2 regions of the Priestia sp. 179-F W1.4 NHS genome follow, and region 1 is predicted to be linked to the other one. Evidence: riboswitches for the same ligand, from Rfam matches in the RefSeq annotation. Region 1 holds a riboswitch; the other holds the start of a gene.
The links. A riboswitch is a leader RNA that binds a small molecule or an ion and turns the genes downstream of it on or off. The one in region 1 is predicted to bind cobalamin.
Positions count from the first base shown of each region.

Region 2: another riboswitch for cobalamin. It lies ahead of ACH0CI_RS21120 ((2Fe-2S) ferredoxin domain-containing protein); the one in region 1 lies ahead of ACH0CI_RS00075 (ribonucleoside-diphosphate reductase subunit alpha).

Region 1 covers NZ_JBIQFF010000001.1:16,742-20,484, reverse strand. Annotated here, with positions in the region: gene ACH0CI_RS00075 (ribonucleoside-diphosphate reductase subunit alpha) at 1-1,960, opposite strand, end outside; cobalamin riboswitch at 2,094-2,279, opposite strand; gene menC (o-succinylbenzoate synthase) at 2,558-3,661, opposite strand; gene ACH0CI_RS00065 (o-succinylbenzoate--CoA ligase) at 3,665-3,743, opposite strand, start outside.
Region 2 covers NZ_JBIQFF010000005.1:119,639-123,381, forward strand. Annotated here, with positions in the region: gene cobJ (precorrin-3B C(17)-methyltransferase) at 1-702, opposite strand, end outside; gene ACH0CI_RS21120 ((2Fe-2S) ferredoxin domain-containing protein) at 716-1,096, opposite strand; cobalamin riboswitch at 1,198-1,377, opposite strand; cobalamin riboswitch at 1,496-1,674, opposite strand; gene ACH0CI_RS21125 (hypothetical protein) at 1,821-1,979, opposite strand; gene ACH0CI_RS21130 (M42 family metallopeptidase) at 2,332-3,369, opposite strand; gene ACH0CI_RS21135 (cation:dicarboxylate symporter family transporter) at 3,477-3,743, opposite strand, start outside.

The DNA.
Region 1 (3,743 bases):
TTTTCTTTTCCTCTGAATAAAACTTACGGAAAATCGGATCAATACTTGCCGTAGAACCCGCGATAATAGATGTTGATGAATTAGGTGCTACAGCCATTAAATATCCATTTCTTATCCCATTGCTTTGAACTTCGCTACGCAGTTCACTCCACGCTTCGCTCGTGTATTCACGTGTTTCAAAATAAGCGCCTGACTCAAAATCTGAGCCTTTAAATAATGGATATGCGCCTTTTTCTTTAGCTAAGTTCATGCTTGCCTGCACGGTTAAGTAAGAAATTTGTTCATACAATTCATCGCAATATGCTACCGCTTCATCTGTCTCCCATGCTATTTTCTTTAAGGCAAGCAAATGGTTCCAGCCAAATGTGCCAAGCCCTACTGCGCGGTACTTTTGATTCGTTAGCTTTGCTTGAAGTACCGGCAAATCATTTAACTCAATAACATTATCAAGCATGCGTACTTGAATTGGAATTAAACGTTCAAGTACATCTTCAGTTACGGCTCTCGCTAAGTTAATAGAAGAAAGATTACATACAACAAAATCGCCCGGATTCTTTGTAATAATAATTTTTCCGTCTTCCGTAATTTCCTCTGTTACGACCGTTGTACTTTGGTTTTGCGTGATTTCTGTACATAAGTTACTGCAGTAAATCATGCCCGCGTGTCGGTTTTGATTAGCTCGGTTAACCGTATCACGATAGAACATATAAGGAGTTCCGGTTTCAAGCTGCGAAAGCATAATGCGCTTGAAGATCTCAATAGCAGGCACTGTTTCTCTTGAAAGCTGTTCATTGTTTACACACTCAGCGTAACGAGTGCGGAACGAACCGCTGCCTTCTTCTTCATCATAAAAATCTTCTAACGAGTAGCCCATCAGCGTACGAACTTCGTGAGGATCGAATAAGTGCCAGTCTTCACGTGCTTCTACTTTTTCCATAAACAAATCTGGCAAACATACGCCAGTGAATAAATCATGCGTGCGCTGGCGTTCATCACCATTGTTCAAACGCGCGTCTAAGAATGAAAAAATGTCTTTATGCCAAACGTCTAAATATACGGCAATAGCTCCTTGTCGTTGACCTAGCTGATCGACACTTACAGCCGTATTATTTAGCTGTTTCATCCATGGAATTGTTCCTGATGATACGCCTTTAAAACCTTTTATATCACTTCCTCGGCTTCTAATATGACCGAGGTAGACACCAATTCCGCCTCCATTTTTACTAAGCGTGGCCAAATCTGTATTGCTATCATAAATACCGCGTAAGCTGTCATCAATCGTATCAATAAAGCAGCTAGATAGCTGTCCGTAGCTCTTTCCTGCGTTTGAGAGTGTTGGTGTGGCAACCGTCATATATAGACTAGAAAGCGCCCAGTACGCTTCTTTTACTAATGCTGTTCGATTTTCTTTCTTTTCTTGAGACATCAGCGTCATAGCAATGATAAGAAAACGTTCTTGCGGTAATTCGTATACACGCTTATCATGTGATGTCGCTAAATAGCGATCTGCTAATGTCAGCAATCCAATGTATGTAAATAAACGATCGCGTTCAGGAATAATGACTGAAGCAATTTCATTAATTTCTTCTTCTGTATATGTTTTTAATAGCTGTTTATTATAAATGCCGATTTTTGTTAGTTCTTGAATAAGCTGATAAAACGAACCGTACTTCTCTTTTTTATCATAACCTCGGTTGTCCGCTGCTTTTCGATATAGTTCGTTTAAGTAGACGTCTGCCGCCACGTACGTCCAATCTGGTTCTTCCATTGAAATACGCTCTAGGGCTGCCAAAATTAGTACGTTTGCAACCTTTTCGTCCGTCATATTTTCCTTTACTGTAACAGTTTGAATAACCTTTTCCTCATACAAAGAAAAATCAAGCTGCGTAAATTCTTTTTTTAAACGTTCAATATATGCAGTTAATTCATGTAGAATTGTAGGCTTTAATGTATTCACCATAAATATGGCTCCTCTCTTCACTTCAAAATAAAAAATCGCTCACCGTACCTCGGTGAGCGAATAGAACGAAGATAGAAGAAGACACTAAGTCTTTTCTCAATCCTCGCTCTACCCTCTCACCTCCCGAAGAAGATAAAACGACATAAAAAAGGCAGGTCTCCTGACTTATGCTTCTTTTTACTTTAAGGCCTTCCCATGATGTTTACTCACAGTGGATCTCCTTATTTCATCAGCATTCACAGTTGCGGGGACAGCTTTGGATTTTCACCAAATTCCCTTTTAAGTCTTTTTATCAGACACCTTTTTCACTGGAAAACACAAAATATAGTATTTTATTATTGTTTAACAAACAACATATTGTGTTATGTTATAAACACATTATATAGGACAACTTAGAAAACTATCAACCTATTTTCAAAAATAATTTTGTTTTTTACGATAAAATCCTTCGACTTTTTTCATCAAACTACTCCATCATAACATGTTTTGACACGCTTGATGGAACAATGTGCTCTTTTTAAAAAATTTGTCCTATTTTTCTACTAAACATTGCCAACATCAATAAAAAAACCGTTTTTCATAAAAAACGGTTTTTAATTATTTGTATTCTTTTTCAAATGCTGTGATTGTTTTGATAAACTTTTTATCAATATCGTATCCGATCCCCGGTTTTTCCTTCACCTTTATTACTCCGGCTTCTACCTCTACTTCGGGCTTAATAATATCTTTTTCCCAATAGCGAGACGACGCAGAAATGTCACCTGGTATCGTGAAAGAAGGCAGTGTGGCAAGGGCGATGTTATGAGCTCGTGAAATCCCGGCTTCTAACATTCCGCCAACCCAAAGCCTTACACCGTGTAGGGAGCATAAATCATGAATTTTTTTTGCTACAGACATTCCGCCAACTCGACCGATTTTCACATTGATAATCTTGCAGCTTTTTTGTTCGATTGCATGACGTGCATCTTCATAGCTCACAATGCTTTCATCTAAGCAAATCGGCGTCTTCATTTGCTTTTGTAATAATCGATGATCAAGGATATCATCCGAACTTAACGGCTGTTCGATCATCATTAAATTCAATTCATCTAGTTTTTTCAATGAATCACTATCGCTTAACGTATAGGCTGAATTGGCATCAGCCATAAGAGGAATGCTTGGAAATTCATCTCGAATTTGTTTCAGTAGCTCATAGTCAGCGCCTGGCTTAATTTTCACTTTAAAGCGCTTATAACCATCTTTCATATAAGTCTTTATTTGTTCTTTCATGATGGAAATATCGTTTAAGCCAACTACCACTCCAGCTTCTACAGCAGGCCTTACTCCGCCAATTACTTCAGCTAAGGGCTTATTTTGGCGCTTTGCATACAAATCCCATACAGCACAGTCCAAAGCTGCTTTAGCCATGTTGTTCCGCTTTAGAGGTTTGAATAACTTTTGAACATCCTCTGGTTTTTGAAGCTGCTGGTGAAGAAGCGAAGGAATTAAAAAATCGTCTAACATATGAAAACATGTCTGAATCGTTTCTTCCGTATACCAAGGAGATGAAAAAGCAACGACTTCTCCCCATCCTGTAAATCCTTTTTCATCTTCTACTTCAAGCAAAATCAATTCTCGATCCTGGACCGTACCATAGCTTGTTGAAAAAGGAGAAAGAAGCTTCATGTCAATTTTATAAAGATGTACTTTTTTGATAATCATCGATTAAATTCCTTTCTGTATGAACGATGATAGCTTCCGGCGTATGATTTTATTAGAGGCCGTTCGCGGCAGCTCCTCTACT
Region 2 (3,743 bases), on a different contig from region 1:
GAACGTAGATGAATTTCCGACAACAACGGTAGTCAGCATGCCTATTTCATGATTTAACATGTCTTTTAAATTGGTCATTACCACTTCTTCACGGTCACGATAAGCGCTTTTCACAAGACCAACAGGCGTATCGGGGGAACGGTATTTTAATAAAATCCTTTGCGCTTCCACAATTTGTCTTGTGCGTCTTCCGCTTTTCGGATTATAAAAAGCTACTACAAAATCTGCTTGTGCAGCTGCTTCGATTCGTTTTTCGATTAACTCCCAAGGCGTAAGGTGGTCACTTAAACTAATCGTACAGGCATCATGCATCACGGGCGCCCCAAGGAGGGATGCGCATGAATTAATAGCCGAAATGCCAGGAATCACTTCCAGCTCTACGCCCGTTTCTTTTTTCCATCCTTTTTCAATCAACACTTCATACACAAGGCCGGCCATTCCGTATACTCCTGCATCTCCGCTTGAAATGACCGCCACGGTTTTTCCCGCTTCAGCTTGCTTTACGGCTTCTTGTGCACGGCTTACTTCTTCGGTCATTCCTGTACTAATAATTTGCTGATTCGTTAATAGTCCTTGAATTAATTCCACATAGGTTTTATAACCAATAATCATATCACTTTCTTGAATGGCTTCTCTTGCTCGCTGTGTAATATGTTCAAAGCTTCCTGGGCCGAATCCAATAACTAACAGTTTACCTTTCATGCTAGCTCCTCCTTTATGCGTTACTTTTTACTTTGTCAATTCCTTCTATGGAGTCACTCTTTTCCGGAGAAACAAAACCGTTTTGATCATATTCATAAATAAGTGATTCCTTTATACTGCAGCCTCCTGCTAAATGTTCTTCAACAATTCGATGAGCTACGTTTTCAGTGACCTGCTTGTACCAATCTCCTGAAGGGTACACTATAGCTACAGGAGCATCTTTGCATCTTCCGTTACAGCGCGTACGGGTTGTGTGAACCGCTTCATCTAGATTCAGTTCAGTCACTTTATTTCGAATAGCTTGCGTGGCTTCTTCTCCACCTTTTCTCATACAGCTGCTTCCATTACAAATCAATACGTGATGTTTTGTTCCATTTAAGTTCCACGTCGTCACACTTATTCGCTCCTTTACTAAAAAAACGCCTCTATCAATGATAGAGGCGCAGAAAAATTCAAACTAAGTTTTTGCACTTCCACCTATATCCCGTAGGGTAAGCTTCGCATTAGAAAAAGGCTGGTTTCCTGGCTTCGATTCATCACTTGATTGCGCCTTCCCGAATACAGTGGCATATGCAATCAGCTCCTCTTCACAGTGGCGGGTACCGCGCTGGCTTCACACCAGACTTCCCATTTAACGCAATGTGAACATTGCGCACCTTTTTTGCACGATATGTAGTTTTGTGCTACGAGAAAAACCCGCTTCGCTAATATGCGAGCGGGTAAAACGTCAGAATAAAAGTGTACACGAATGCCACTTTAAGCCAACGTTTCCCTTCCCGCTCCCCGGAGAAATAGAAACTTCACAATAAAGACAGGTCTCCTGACTTGTGTATCATTCTACTTGAGAACCTTCCCGTGATTTTTCCACAGTGGTTATACTCGTTCGTCCACACTTACAGTTGCGGGGGCAGTACTGGTCTTTCACCAGTTTCCCTATTAAGCCTTCTTGGCATCTTTACTGTTGCTGTTTGATATATATGAACCTTTTAAACTATCAGAATAATAGAAGTAACTACCATATCATAGCGTACATTTTTTTTTATTTCAACTCTATTCTTTTCGTAAGATACAAGAAGCTATAAAAAAACAAGAGCATAAAGTCAGCTCTTGTTTTTTCATTATATAGCTACTAATGTTAAATGAGGATCATTATAATACACGACTTCTGAAAGAACTTTACAGCCATTTGTTTTTGCAAAAGCTTCTCTCGCCTGCGTTTCAGTTTCAAATTCAAACATTTTCATTTCTTTTCCAGCATATACCGTCAGTACCCACATGAAAAGATTCGCCTCCGATTATTGTAGTGATCGCTATATCCACATTATGACGAAACCATATCCTTTTGAAAACCCATTCTACAAAACTTGTCACAAGAAACTTTTAAAAATTTAAAAACATTTTAACTTCTGTAAATGAACAAAATGTACAAAAGGTTTAAGCCGTATTATACCTCTTTAAAAAAGGTGCTTTTTTTACCAACTGTTGCTTCACCAGTAAAAAAATATATAGTATTTATTAAAAAAAGAAGCCGGACAGCTGGCTTCTTTTTTAGGAAAGGAAAGTACAGACATCACAGTCCCGTCCTGCTCTTTGTTTTGCATAAAAATACACTAATTAAATATTCCTTTCTTAAAGCAGAACCATGTTCGATTGCACATAGTGGTAAAGAAGCTTGTACGTATGGTTCAATGAATCTTGATGCGTTCTCTCAAACGCATGAGAAGAATCAATTCCTGGACCAATTAAGCCGTGTACGATGTCATGCCCGGCACGAATAGCAGCAGAAGCATCTGATCCGTAAAACGGATAAATATCTAATTTGTACTGAATATCATGCTGCTTAGCTAGCTCCACCAAATGCTTTCTCAAACCGTAATGATATGGGCCGCTTGAATCTTTTACACAAATAGACACGGTGTATTCATCAGTAGATTGTCCATCTCCCATGGCACCCATATCAACCGCTAAGTATTCTACCGTTTGAGGCGTAATGTTCGAATTTCCTCCGTATCCAATTTCTTCATTATTTGAAATAAGAAAGTGCGTAGTGTATGGCAGTTCGATCTGCTCTTCTTGAATTGTTTTCATGAGCTGAAGCAATAAAGCTACGCTTGCTTTATCATCGAGATGACGAGATTTAATAAAACCGCTTTTTGTTATTTCTACACGAGGATCAAACGAAACAAAGTCGCCGACTTCAATTCCAAGACTGCGAACATCTTCTGCGCTATGTACTTTTTCATCCAATCGAATTTCTATATTATCTTGATTTCGCTCAGCTTTACCTGCATCTTTATACACATGAACAGATGTTTGATGCATAAGGATGGTCCCTGTAAATACTTCTCCTGCTGACGTTTCGATTTCACAATATTCTCCTTCAATGGAATTGTAGCGGAACCCTCCAATCAAGTCGATTTTCAGACGTCCACTCGGTTTGATTTCTTTTACCATAGCACCTAATGTATCGACATGAGCCGTCAGCATGCGGTGATGATCCGTATCTTTACCGGGAATAGTAGCGACTAAGCCTCCTTTTCGATTGCGATACGTTTGAATATTTAGCTCTTTTACATAGTCTTCGACAAATGAAATCACCTTTTCTGTATTTCCAGCAGGACTGGGAATTGAAACAAGCTTTTTAATTAACTGAACAGTTTCCGTCATTATGACACTTCCTTTGTCTCTCATTTCTTTTATTTTACCATATGTTTCAAAAAAGATAACAGGCAGCTCCAAACAAAAAAGCCAGGCAGCTGCCCGGCTTTTTTGTTTTAAGCTATGTTTGATTTCTTTAATTCATTTGTGTAATTTAATGATTTTTGCTTATCAAACTCGCCTTCAGACTTGGACATTACAATTGCAGCTAAAGCATTTCCTACTACGTTAACTGTGGTACGCATCATATCAAGAATGCGGTCAATTCCTGCAATAAATGCCATGCCTTCAAGAGGGAAGCCCATAGATTCAAGCGTAGCAAGTACAACTACAAACGATGCCCCTGGTACACCAGCCATCCCTTTTGAGGTTAACATTAGCAC